3 regions of the Skermanella cutis genome follow, and region 1 is predicted to be linked to each of the others. Evidence: riboswitches for the same ligand, from Rfam matches in the RefSeq annotation. Region 1 holds a riboswitch; each other region holds the start of a gene.
What was found. Region 1 has a riboswitch for S-adenosylmethionine ahead of metZ (O-succinylhomoserine sulfhydrylase). Riboswitches for the same ligand answer to the same signal wherever they lie in the genome.

Region 1 (4,403 bases):
TCAGCGCGCCGTGGCCCGGTAGAAGCTGTCGTCGAACAGCACGTTCAGGTCGGCAGCCTTCTCCAGCACGCCCAGTTGAAGCTGGAAGTCCTGCATCACGCCGGTGGCGTCCTTGATGGTCATCGGGTCGGCGACGAACTTGCTGGCCGGCGACACCACGGCCTGCTCGAAGGTCGCAAGGTCGGTGATGCCCTTGCCCAGGCCCTTCTGCAGGTGCTTGGCGGCCCGGTTCGGCTCCTCCTTCAGCAGGGTCGTGGCCCGGGTGTTCAGCGCCACCATCGTCTTGGCGGCCTCCGGATTGGCCTTGACGAAGGCGCCGGTCAGCGCCAGCACGGAACCCGGCTGGTTGGGCAGCATCTGGCCGCCCAACGCCAGCAGCTTGGTGTTGGGATCGCGCTGCCGGACCACGGTCAGGGTCGGCTCGCGGATCGTCGCGGCATCGACGGCGCCGGCCAGCAGCGCCTGCTGGGTCGCCTCGATCCCCATGGCGGTGATCTGGTACGTCGCGGGATCGGCCTTCACGACGTTCTGCAGCCAGTAGCGCAGCACGGTGTCGGGAACGGAGCCGGGCGGCTGGGTCGCGATGCGGACCGGGCGGCCCTCCCGTTCGACGAATTCCTTGAAGCCGGCGGCCGTCGCGGCGTTCGCCTGGGTGCCGAAGCCGCCGCGCCCGACCACGGTCATCTCCTCGATCGCGGCGGAGGCGTAGACCTTCACGTCGATGCCGCGGGCGCTCGCCACCATGATCGGGCCGATGCCGCCGTAATAGGCGTCGAGCGTGCCCGAGGCCAGGGCGCTGATCATCGCCGGACCCGACTCGAACTGCGTGAGCTTGAGGGTGAGCCCGGCATCCTTGGCCCAGCCCTCGCCGTCGATGACGAACAGCTGTCCCGACCCGACCACGGGGATGAACCCGACGCGCACGTCGGTGGCCTCGGCCGCCGTTGCGCCGCCGGCGATCAGGAGGGCGGTTGCGGCCGCGAGACGGCGCACCTTGGACAACAGAGTCGACATGGCGGGAACTCCCTGGACGAAAGCCGAAACTACAAGCCCGGCTATATAGAGGGAGGGGGCGAGCCGTGCAAGCTGAAGTGTAAAATCCCGCATTTCACACTTCAGAAATGCCTAAATCAGGCCCGGGCGAGCGCCTGGTCCAGGTCCTCGATCAGGTCGGCCGCGTCCTCCAGCCCGACCGACAGGCGGATGCTGGCCGGGCTGATCCCGACCGCCGCCTTGTCCTCGTCGGAGAGCTTCTGGTGGGTGCTGGTCGCGGGGTGGGTGATCAGGCTCTTGCTGTCGCCCAGGTTGTTGGAGATCTTGACGATCCGAAGCCCGTTCATCAGCCGGAACGCCTCCGCCTTGCCGCCGGCGACGTCGAAGGCGACCAGCGTGCTGCCGCCGCCCATCTGGCGCTGCGCCAGCTCGTACTGGGGATGGCTCTTCAGGCCGGGATAGAGCGTCCTGGCGATCCGGGGGTGCCCGTCCAGGAACTCCGCGATCCGCTGGGCCGCGTCGGTCTGGGCGGCGACCCGCAGGTCCATGGTCTCCAGCCCCTTCAGCAGCAGCCAGGCGTTGAACGGGCTCAGCGCCGGGCCGGTGTGCCGCAGGAAGGGGGCCAGCGTCTCGGCGAACTTGTCGTCGCACAGGATGGCGCCGCCCAGGCACCGGCCCTGGCCGTCGATATGCTTGGTCGCGGAATAGACCACGATGTCGGCGCCGAACTCCAATGGCCGCTGGAGCACCGGGGTCGCGAAGACGTTGTCCACCACCACGCGGGCGCCGGCGGCATGGGCCAGTTCGCAGACCAGGCCCAGGTCCACGATGTCGAGCATCGGGTTGGACGGCGTCTCCAGGAACACGACGTTGGCCGGGCGGCTCAGGGCGTCGCGCCACTCCTCCGCCCTGGTGCCGTCCACCAGGGTCGTTTCGATCCCGTACTGGGGCGCCAGGTTCTTGACGATGTGCAGGCACGACCCGAACAGCGCGCGGGGCGCCACGATGCGGTCGCCGGCCTTGAGCTGGCACATCAGCGCCGCGAACACCGCCGCCATGCCGCTGCCGGTGGCGAAGCAGCGCTGCGCCCCCTCGTAGGCCGCCAGCCGGTCCTCGAACATGGCGACAGTCGGGTTGCGGAAGCGCGAATAGACATAGCGCAGCCCATCGGTCGCGAAGGCGGCCTCGGCCTCCTCCGCCGAGCCGTAGACATAGCCCGACGTCATGAAGATGGCTTCGCAGGTCTCGTCGAAGCCGGTCCGCAGGGTGCCGACATGGACCATGCGGGTGCGCGGCCGCAGCGTTGCGGGGGTGCCGTTCTCGGGGGAAGTGTCGTTCTTGCTCATGGTGTCGTCGCTCCGCCCGCCGTTGCGGGTACGCAAAAAAGCCCCGACCGACAAGGGATCGAGGCGCGGATGCGACTCCAAACCTTTTTAGCAGCTTGTTTTACGTGGCCTGCAAGCCGGTCGCCAAATCACCACGTTTCGCGCGTTCTAGCCGGGTCGTGGGAGGGCGTCAAGATCCATGTCGAAAGGGTCGCGACCCCGATGCCGCGCCGCCGCGCATACGTCTTATTAACTATGTTTCTGTACTCAGGGTCTCTGCTTTTGTCTCAATCATGCTCGGACTCTCGGGTCGCTGATGAAAACCTTCCTTAAACGGCATGCGCGGGTGATCGCGATCGTGGCAGCCCTGGTGGTCACCGGGGCGCTGACCGGCGGCGCCGGGCTGGCCTATGTCTACGCTTCCGGCTCCGGCGGTGCGGCGGCGCTGCTCAGCCGGATCGACCGGCAGGAGGTCGGGCAGAGCGAGTTCGCCGATCGTCTCGCCGCCGGACGGATCGCGTCCCTCGCCGTCGCCGGCAACCGGATCGAATTCACCGACCGCGACGGCGTCCACGGCGTCACCACCGTCCTGTGGACCGACGCCCTGCGTCAGGCGGTCGCGGCCCCCGGCATCCCGATGACCGTCGAGCCGACGGAGGGCGGCGCCCTGCTGACCACCAACCGCTGGCTCGACGTGCTGCTGAAGCTGAACATGGTGGGCTTCCTGGCCTTCGCCCTGGTCTTCATGGTCAGCATGATGCGCTCGCCGGTCAAGAAGGCGGGCACCGCCACCTCCCACGTCCGGTTCTCCGACGTGGCCGGCGTGGACGAGGCGAGGGCCGAGCTGACCGAGCTGGTCGATTTCCTGAAGCATCCGGGCCGGTTCAAGGGCATCGGCGCCGGCATCCCCAAGGGCGTGCTCCTGGTCGGTCCTCCCGGCACCGGAAAGACCCTGCTGGCCCGCGCCGTGGCGGGGGAGGCGGGGGTGCCGTTCTACGCCGTCACCGGGTCCGACTTCGTGGAGATGTATGTCGGCGTCGGCGCCGCGCGCATCCGCCGGCTGTTCCGCGACGCCCGCAAGCGCGCGCCCTGCATCCTGTTCATCGACGAGATCGACGCGCTGGCCCGGGCCCGCGGCGCCACCTCGCCGAGCGGCGGCCAGATCGAGACCGAGAACACCCTGAACCAGCTCCTGGCCGAGATGGACGGCTTCGCCCGGGCCAGCGGCCTGATCGTGATCGCGGCGACCAACCGGGTGGACGTGCTCGACCCCGCGATCGTGCGGCCCGGCCGGTTCGACCGGCACGTCTTCGTCGGCAATCCCGACATCAAGGGCCGCGCCGCCATCCTGGCGGTCCATGCCGCCCGCGTGGCGCTGGACTCCGACGTGGACCTGACGCTGGTGGCGCGCGGCACGCCCGGCATGTCGGGCGCCGACCTCGCCAACCTCGTCAACGAGGCGGCGCTCCGGGCGGCCCGCGCGGGCCGCGCCCTGGTCTCCATGGCCGACTTCGAGCAGGCCCGCGACAAGATCGTCATGGGTGGCGAGAAGGCCACCGTCATGTCCGAGGACGAGCGCCGCCTGACCGCCTTCCACGAGGCCGGGCACGCGCTGGTCGCCTGGCGCTCCAGGCATTCCGACCCGGTCCACAAGGTCACCATCGTGCCGCGCGGCCGGTCGCTGGGCATGATGGTCCGGCTGCCGCTGGAGGACCGCTTCTGCCTGTCCCGGGCGCGGCTGGAGGCCGAGCTGGACGTCACCATGGGCGGCAGGGCGGCCGAGGAGATCGTGTTCGGCAGGGACTTCGTGACCACCGGCGCCGCCGGCGACATCCAGATGGCGACCGACATCGCGACCAAGATGGTCACCACCTGGGGCATGTCCGACCGATTCGGCATGGTCGCCTACGGCGGGGGCGCGGCACCGGCCGCCGCGACCGCGGCGCGCTCCCCCGCCGGCGAGCCGGGCGCCCTGTCGCCCCAGGTCGCCGAGGAGGTGCGCGGCATCATCGACGCGGCATACCGCCGCGCATACGACCTGATCGCCGCCGACCTGCCCCGCCTGCACGAACTGGCCGACGGCCT
Region 2 (4,403 bases), 820 kb from region 1:
TGCCGCTCTGGCCCGTCAGGGCCCACAGGGGCGTGCGGCCGAGCGCGATGATCACGCCGGGCTTCACCTCGGCGAGGGTCCGGCGCAGATGCTCCACCTCCCCGGCGTACCGGGCGAGGCAGTAGTCGGAGGCGCCCAGGGGGCCCAGGTCCTCCGCGACCTCGACGCCCATCTTGCGCGCCTTGGTGCGGGACGAGAAGAAATGGGCCACCTTGTTGCCCGGCGGCTGGTAGCGGAAGGTATTGCCGATCAGGCAGGTGGCGCGCTCCAGCCCGACGGACTTCAGGTTCTCGTCGAGCAGCCGGCCGCTGGCGCCGACGAAGGGCTTGCCGGTGCGGGCCTCCTCGGCGCCGGGCGCTTCGCCGATGATGGCGATCCGGCGTCCGGCGGGGTCCTTGGCGGGGTACTGGTAATCGACGAAAGGCAGCTCTGTCTCGGTACGCGGTTCAGTCACTATGTCGGCTTTCGCAGCAGGTTGATCCGGGCCGGCTGGTCGAACCACCAGGCACCCTCCCGCCGCTCCCCCAAGGTTTCGAACAGCTCGCGCAGTTCCGCGTCGCGGGTGCGGATCAGCCTGGAACGGGTCGGATCGATGCCGGCCATGCGGTCGGCGAAGCTCTGGTAATCCTCGTGCTTCACCGGATTCAGGTAGAACAGTTCATCCACCTGTTCCAGCGCGTCCACGGATTTCACCGCCGCATAGGCCAGCGCCCGGACCTCCGTCTCGTCGTCCAGGAGCTTGGTGAGCTGGAAATATCCGCCGGTCGGTTCCGGCTCGTTCACCAGGGCCAAGCCGCCCGGCTTCAGGACCCGCGCGGCCTCCCGCAGCGCCTTGCCCATATGGGCCGCCGGCACATGGTGCAGGCTGTTCATGAAGACGACGGCGTCGGCGCTGTTGTCGGGCAGCGGCAGGTCCTCGCCCACGCCCTTCACGTAACGCTCGTTCGCGACGGGTTCCGCCGCCCTGGCCTTGGTGAGCGCTTCGTCCAGGATCTCGATCCCGATGACATGGGCGCCGCGGCGTGCCAGCGCCCGAACCAGCGCGCCCTCGCCGCAGCCCACATCGACGATCCGGGCGCCCGCCAGCGGGATCAGGTCGGGAATCAGGTCCATCGCCTTCAGGCGTCGGGGCAGCGTGCTCCCGGTCGGCGTGTCCGTATGCTGGGCCATCGTGTCGGTTCCTCTCCGCGCTGCCATGTTGCAGGGCACTGACCATGGTAAACGGATTCTCCCCCGGCAAGAGCACCGGGGTACAGCGCAAGAGGGTCGAACGGATCGGCGGCGGGCTTGGCGGGCGGTTCGACTCAGGCGCTCAGGTCGATTCGGCCGCCGCCGGGACCCTGGCCGAGGGCGCGCGCGCGGGCACCTGCCGCGGCCATGCTCTCGACGTTGCTCTGGTCGGCCGATTTCATCTCGGTCACGAAGGCGCTGGTGGCGCCGGTAAGCGCCGGGACACGGGCGCCCGGCTTGGTCGAGGCGTTGGTTTCCTGGAGCGCCCGGCGGTCCTCGCCGACGATCGAACTGGTGATGCCGGTCAGCGGCTCCGTCTTGGCGTTGACCTTCATGCCGCCGTTGGTGTCGCTGACCTGCCGGTTGATCTCCTGGTTGAACGCCTGCGTCTGCGGCGTCAGGTCCCGCACCTTGGGCGCGGTGCGCATCAGGTCGGGTGAGATGGGGGAGGTGGAAACCACGGCGTCGCTCCAAGGCCGGCGATACACGGCCAAGTTATCGGATTTTTCAGGTTTTCGCCATAGTTCTTTATTAAGGGGTAATCGGTCGCACACTCATGCCGCAGGGAAAACGGTTGCGCATGTCGCCATCGGCAGGATACAGGAAAGCCAGCATCAAGAGTTGGGCTGGCGCCCGACACCAACCTGCCGACCCGGGCAAGGTGGTGGTCCCTTCCGGGGGACGATGCGGCCTGGACCGGCAATCAATCGGGAACGAGCCGCTGCGTCAGCCCTCCTCGGCACATGGGCCAGGAGGGTTTATTCATGTCTGAACGCTTGCCGGTCGCTCCCGCGACCATTCCCCTGTGCGGCCCGGACGACAGCATCGAGCTGATCGCCGGCGGCAGCCGCGCCACCGCGCGGGAGCCCGACCGGTACGAGTGGGTCTTCGCCGCCGTCCATCGCGGCATCGGCACCTGGACGCATCTCTATCTGGTCGTCGAGTCGGGCCGGCGCGGCCGGCCGGAGATCCATCTTCGCCTGGTGCTCCGGGGCGACCGTCTGGAGGAGGCGCGGCGGCGCGCCGTCGCCGACTGGTGGCGGCCGGTCGGCTGAGGGGCTTCCCCGGACGCCGCGTCAGCGCAGCGCCGCGACCAGCCGGTCGATCTCCTCCTCCGTGTTGTAATAATGGACCGAGGCGCGGACCATCTCGTCTAGGCCGCGCGCCTCCATGTCGAGCCGGGTCGAGGGGGCGGCGGTCACCGACACGTTGATGCCGCGGGTCGCCAGGCCGCGCTTGATCTCGGCGGCGGGGCGCGGGGCGGTGAAGGTGACGATGCCGCACCGGGTCTCGCCCAGGTCGCGCACCTCATGGCCGGGCAGCGCTGACAGCCGGTCGCGCAGCAGGTCGGCAAGGCTCCCGATCCGCTCCCAGATGGCATCCAGGCCCCAGTCCAGCGCATAATCGACGGCGGCGCCCAGGCCCATCCTGGCGGCGACGTTGCTTTCCCAATTCTCGAACCGCCGGGCGTCGGGGCGGAGCTCGTAGCGGTCGGGCGCGACCCAGGTGGCCGCGTGGTTGTCGATCATCGGCGGCTCCAGGCGCTCCAGCAGTCCCTTGCGCACATAGAGGAAGCCGGTGCCGCGCGGTCCGCGCAGGAACTTGCGCCCGGTCGCCGAGAGCATGTCGCAGCCGATTTCGTCCACGTCGATCGGCATCTGTCCCGCCGTCTGGCAGGCATCGAGCAGATAGGGGATCCCGCTGGCGCGGGCGATCCGCCCGACCGCCGCGGCGGGATTGACCAGGCCGCCGTTGGTCGGGATGTGGGTGATCGAGATCAGCTTCGCCGGCCCGCGCGCCCGGTCGTCCACGCTGGCCGCCAGGGCCGCCACGTCGAGCTGCCCGTGGGCGTCGTTGGGGATCACCTCGATGACCGCGCCGGTCTTCCGGGCGACCTGGAGATAGGGGATGAAGTTGCTGGAATACTCCGCCATCGCCGTCAGGATCCTGTCGCCGGGATCGAACCGCAGCGAATAGAAGGCCATGTCCCACCCCACCGTGGCGTTCTCCACCAGCGCCACCTCTTCCCGGCCGCAGCCGAGCAGGGCGGCGACCGAGTCGTAGACGCGCTCGATGCCGTCGCGGGCCTTCGCCTCCGCCTCGTAGCCGCCGATGCGGGCTTCCAGGTCCAGATGGGCGGTGACCGCGTCGATCACCGGCTGCGGCGGCAGGGCAGCCCCGGCATTGTTGAAATGGGTCACGTGACGGGTTCCGGGCGTCTCGGCCCGCGCCCGCTCCACATCGAAAGTCATCGCTGCCTCGGATCGTCCATGTCGCTGAAGATTCGGCATTCCATAAACCAACCGGCCGCGCGGGACAAACGCTCCGGCCGCTCCGGCGGCCCCGCTTCCGGAACACTGACCCTTCGCTCGTGTTGATCTGCCGCAAACGGGGCATGGAGTTCGACAGGATGAACCGCAACGACGACAACCACGATCCGAGAGCGCCCGGGAGACCCGAGGCGGAATCCGGGGCCGACCAGGGCGCGGCCAATCGCAGCCCCGAGGACATCGAGCGCGACATCGCTGGCATCCGGGCGCGCATGGACCAGACCCTGGACGAGCTGGAGTTCCGGCTGTCGCCGGGCCAGCTGACCTCCGGGGCGGTGGATCTGGTGAAGGACGTGATGCGCGGCAATCCGAGCCGCCTGGGTGACGCGATCCGCAACAACCCGATCCCGGTCGTCATGATCGGCATCGGCGCCCTGTGGCTCGCCGTCGCCATGGGGCGGTCGCAGCAGCAGCAGCAGATGGACGAGGCGGCCGGCCGCAGGATCAGCCGGCTGAGCCCGGCCGACATCTCCGACGTGCTGTCGCCGCTGATCGCGGTCACGCTCCAGGGCGTCGACGGTCTCCGGCAGGCCGAGACGAAGATCGCCGACCCGAAGGTCCAGGCCATGGTGCGCGAGATCGCGCAGCAGCACGACCGGGCCGCCGCCGCCCTGGAGGAGGAGGTTCGCCGCCACGGCGCCATGCCGCAGGCGGGCACGACGCCGCCGGGCCGGCTTCATCCGGCCTGGAGCGAACTGCGCCGGGCCCTGGTCACGGGCGAGACCTCGGCGATCATCGCCGGCATCGAGAACGGGGAGGACTCCGCGCTCGAAGCCTTCCGCATGGCGCTCCACGCCGACCTGCCGGAGGAGACCCGCGTGCTCGTCGGCGCCCATTTCCACG
Region 3 (4,403 bases), 900 kb from region 1:
GTCCGGCACGGCGATTGCTAACGTTGCGAAAGGGTTAGTCTCAGGTAAGATTACTCTATTTTCGTCATGGCCGGACTTGATCCGGCCATCGTTCACGGGAAGCATTGGAGCCTCCGTGCCTTGAGATCCGCGGGTCAAGCCCGCGGACGACGAACCGAAGGAGAAAACGGTCGCTAGAAATGTTCCCAATGGTTGATTGGCAACAACCCCGCCGAACCGCCGCGGATCACCAGCCGGCGACCACCGAGCCCTTGAACTTGTCCTGGACGAACTGCTTGACCTCCGGCGAGTGGTAAGCCTCGACCAGCTGCTTGACCCAGGGCTTGTCCTTGTCCTGCTCGCGCACCGCGATGATGTTGGTGTAGGGGGAGTCCGCGCTCTCGCGGGCGATCGCGTCGGTCAGCGGGTTCAGGCCGGATTCCAGCGCGTAGTTGGTGTTGACCGCCGCCGCCGTCACGTCGCCGAGCGAGCGGGGGAGCTGCGCCGCGTCGAGCTCGACGATGCGGATGTTCTTCGGGTTCTCGACGACGTCGATCGGGGTGGCCTTCAGCCCGGCGCCCTCGGTCAGCTTGATCACGCCCTCGGCCTCCAGCAGCAGCAGCGCCCGGCCGCCGTTGGTCGGGTCGTTCGGCACGGCCACGGTGGCGCCCTCGGGCAGCTCGGCCAGGCTCTTCACCTTGTTGGAGTAGATCCCCATGGGGAACACGACGGTCTTGCCGACCGAGACCAGGTCCAGTCCCCGGTCCTGGACCTGGTTGTCAAGGTAGGGCTGGTGCTGGAAGGAGTTCGCCTCGATCTCGCCGGCGGCCAGGGCCGCGTTGGGGATGACGTAGTCGGTGAACTCGACGATCTTGATCTCCAGCCCCTGCTTGGCGGCGATCGGCTTGACCGCGTCCAGGATCTGGGCGTGCGGGCCGGCCGAAACGCCGACCCGGACGGTCTCGGCGGAGGCCGCGCCCGCGAGGGCGATGGCGGCGGCGCCGACCAGGGCGGCGCCGAGGCGCCGGGACAGGATCTTGGCGGAGGGGATGTTCATGAGGGTCCCACTTTCTTCAGGCTGTCGAATTGATTGTTCGTCTTGATCAGCGGGTTCCGATGGCCCGCTTGTTGAGCTTGCGGGCGAGCCGGTCGCCCAGGCTCTGGACGATCTGGACCAGCACGATCAGCACCAGGACGACGGCGGCCATCACTTCCGGCAGGAAGCGCTGGTAGCCGTACCGGATGCCCAGGTCGCCCAGGCCCCCGCCGCCGACCGCGCCGACCATGGCCGAGTAGCCGATCAGGCTGACCACCGCGAGCGTCAGGCCCAGCACGATGCCGGGCAGCGCCTCGGGCAGCAGGAACTTGGCGATGATCTGGAGCGGCGTCGCGCCCATCGCCTCGGCCGCCTCGATCAGGCCGCGGTCCACCTCCCGGATGGCGCCCTCGATCAGGCGCGCGATGAACGGGATCGCCGCCACGGTCAGCGGCACGATCGCCGCCGAGGTCCCGATCGAGGTGCCGGCGACCAGCCGGGTGAAGGGGATGATCGCGACGACCAGGATGATGAACGGGGTGGAGCGGGTGGCGTTGACCACCACGCCGGCGATCCGGTTGAACGCCACGTTCTGGAGCAGTTCGCCCCGCCCGGTGGTCGCCAGCAGAATGCCCAGCGGCAGCCCCAGCAGGGTACCCAGCAGCGCTGCCAGACCCACCATGTAGAGCGTTTCGACGGTGGCGTTAACCAGCAGCGCGTAGACTTGCGGGGACATGTCCGAGGACCTCTACCGACAGGTTGTTGACTTGGATGAACGAGATGGCGGACTGCACCGCCTCGGCGCCGCCGACCGCCTCGACCACCAGGATGCCGAACGGGGCGCCCTGGATATGATCGATCCGCCCATGCAGGATGTTCACGTCGAGCCCGAAGCGCCGGGTTATCTGGCTGATGATCGGCGTGTTGGCCATGGCGCCCTTGAAGGTGATGCGCAGCACCGGGTTGCCGCCGGGCAGCGGCTCCGCCACCAGCCGGGCAGCCAGGGTCTCCGGCAACTCGGCCCCGGCCACGGCCGAGACGAAGCTGCGGGTCGTCGGGTGCCGAGGCGCCGTGAACACGTCGAACACGTCGCCGCGCTCGATGATGCGGCCGGCCTCCATGACGGCGACGCGGTGGCAGATCTCCTTGATCACGGCCATCTCGTGGGTGATCAGGACGATGGTCAGGCCGAGCTTATCGTTGATGTCGGCCAGCAGGCGCAGGATCGACGTGGTTGTTTCCGGGTCGAGCGCCGAGGTCGCCTCGTCGCACAGCAGCACCTTGGGCTCGCTGGACAGGGCGCGGGCGATGCCGACCCGCTGCTTCTGGCCGCCGCTCAGCTCGGCGGGATAGCGGTCCCGCTTGTCGGCGAGGCCGACCAGGTCGAGCAGCGGCTCCACCTTCGCCTTGATCTCCGCCTTGCGCAGGCCGGCCAGTTCCAGCGGCAGCGCCACATTGTCGTACACGGTGCGCGACGACAGCAGGTTGAAATGCTGGAAGATCATGCCGATGCCGCGCCGGGCGGCGCGCAGGCCGGAACCGTCCAGCGCCGCCATGTCGACGCCATCGACCGTGACCCGCCCGGCGGTCGGCCGCTCCAACATGTTGACCACGCGGATCAGCGTGCTCTTGCCCGCCCCGCTGCGGCCGATGATCCCGAAGATCTCGCCGCGGCCGACGGAAAGGTCGATCCCGTCGAGCGCGCGAACCTCGGGACCGCCGCCGCGCCCGGGAAATACCTTCTCGACACCGTGAAACTCGATCATCCCCATACCCCGCAAAAACAAAAATCCGCCCACAGCAGCTACGCCGGGCGGATCCCCACGCTCTTTAGCTGCATTTATAAAGCGCCCGCAAGCTGGTGCTCAAATCGGCGCTGTGAATTGCTATATAATTACATGCTGCGTTGCGTCAAATGGAATTTCCGACGCATCTCCCATGTGGTTTGTGCAGACGCCAGCTCCAGCGGACGGGCCTTCCGCACCTGGAGATGGTGCCAAGCAGCCGCTTGCGGAAGCACGCTTTTGTGGCTATGGTCCGCCCCACCTCAAGGCTGGGGCGTCGCCAAGCGGTAAGGCAGCGGTTTTTGGTACCGCCATACGCAGGTTCGAATCCTGCCGCCCCAACCAGCCAACCCCTTCCAGGGATCAGGCTTTCAGGGGGCTCTGTCTCCCGGAACGTGTCGCAACGCGTTCAAACGCAGAGCCGCCGATTTCCGCCATCTTCCAGTCGTCGCAAGTATCCCGGGCAACACAGGCTGATATGCTGGATGGTGTCTGAGAATCTCGGTTAGCATCAAACAATGCAAAACAACGTTAGAGCTGTACCCGATCAGGTCGATCCGCCCGAGACAGCTGATCCGATGCGTTGCGCCATGGGCGCAACCTACGATCGTCAGACCGCATCACCTCCGCCCTGCATCAAGCCGTAGGTTGCGCCTATGGCGCAACACAATGCGGCGAGTGGAACGGCCGGTTGCGAGGACCGGAGCGGTTCAACATGATCGGGTACCGCTCTAGCTAATGTCGCGCGACGCCGGAAGAGCATACCAGCGACAGCACCGTGGCACACGCCAACAAAGCAGCGAAGACTAAGCCGATCTGGTATCGCGCCCAAGCCGCTGCACAGGCTGGTCGCAGCCTGTGGTCGGGTTTCCTGATGGGTCTCGGCGCTATTACTACCATGTGCAGCGGAAGTGTCGTCGGGCCGGTACCATGTCTGTCCTGCTGGTCCACCGCGTTCGACATCGGAGAGCAGCCTATGACTGAGACGCTCACCATCTCCCGCGCCGAGTACGACGCGCTCACCGAGCGGGTCGAGGACCTGGAAGTCATCCTAGCCGCGATGAACGCGCGCGGCGGTCAGCCGATGCCGCTGGAGTAGGCCGGGCGAATCATCAATGGGCAGAGCGCCGTCCGCGTTTGGCGCGAATTCCGGGGGCTGTCGTTGCGGGCGCTCGCCGCCAAGTCGGGAGTGAGCGCGGGTTATCTGTCCGAGATCGAGGCGGGCAAGAAGCCTGGGTCGGTGGAGGCTTACAAGGCGCTCGCCGAGGCCTTGGACACATCCGTCGATTGGCTGGTCTTGTGACCGCGGGGCAGGATTCGCGGCGGCCTGCCCGATGGGTTGGGGTAGGGTGCGCTGGTCGGTTGGGTGCGCATTTCGGCTGAGGCCACGGCTGCCTTCAGGCAGTGCGACGCGTTGAGATCCATTTCCGGTATTGATGAAGCGATCCCGAATTCCGGCTCCACGTCAGGCTTCAGGATTGTAATCCTGAAAATAATAGGATAAAAAGCCCTGAAAACTCCGCCAGCCTTATCTTCATCCACCGGCGCAAGCTCATTGGAGCGGTTGCCGACCAAGTTGACCAGCTCCCGTTCATGCGACTTGC

Region 2: another riboswitch for S-adenosylmethionine. It lies ahead of IGS68_RS03680 (hypothetical protein); the one in region 1 lies ahead of metZ (O-succinylhomoserine sulfhydrylase).
Region 3: another riboswitch for S-adenosylmethionine. It lies ahead of IGS68_RS04025 (methionine ABC transporter ATP-binding protein); the one in region 1 lies ahead of metZ (O-succinylhomoserine sulfhydrylase).

Annotation. Positions count from the first base shown of each region.
Region 1 is NZ_CP067420.1:5,904,309-5,908,711, forward strand. It holds gene IGS68_RS27610 (ABC transporter substrate-binding protein) at 1-1,014, opposite strand; gene metZ (O-succinylhomoserine sulfhydrylase) at 1,131-2,339, opposite strand; SAM riboswitch at 2,406-2,484, opposite strand; gene ftsH (ATP-dependent zinc metalloprotease FtsH) at 2,635-4,403, shown strand, end outside.
Region 2 is NZ_CP067420.1:786,896-791,298, forward strand. It holds gene IGS68_RS03665 (uracil-DNA glycosylase) at 1-454, opposite strand, end outside; gene IGS68_RS03670 (class I SAM-dependent methyltransferase) at 454-1,170, opposite strand; gene IGS68_RS03675 (hypothetical protein) at 1,305-1,691, opposite strand; SAM-I-IV-variant riboswitch at 1,837-1,947, shown strand; gene IGS68_RS03680 (hypothetical protein) at 1,995-2,285, shown strand; gene IGS68_RS03685 (aminotransferase class V-fold PLP-dependent enzyme) at 2,307-3,482, opposite strand; gene IGS68_RS03690 (PA2169 family four-helix-bundle protein) at 3,626-4,403, shown strand, end outside.
Region 3 is NZ_CP067420.1:863,225-867,627, forward strand. It holds gene IGS68_RS04015 (MetQ/NlpA family ABC transporter substrate-binding protein) at 227-1,036, opposite strand; gene IGS68_RS04020 (methionine ABC transporter permease) at 1,083-1,751, opposite strand; gene IGS68_RS04025 (methionine ABC transporter ATP-binding protein) at 1,720-2,781, opposite strand; SAM riboswitch at 2,825-2,902, opposite strand; tRNA gene IGS68_RS04030 (tRNA-Gln) at 3,070-3,144, shown strand; gene IGS68_RS35890 (hypothetical protein) at 3,776-3,898, shown strand; partial or broken gene IGS68_RS36255 (hypothetical protein) at 3,989-4,033, shown strand; gene IGS68_RS04040 (hypothetical protein) at 4,048-4,374, opposite strand.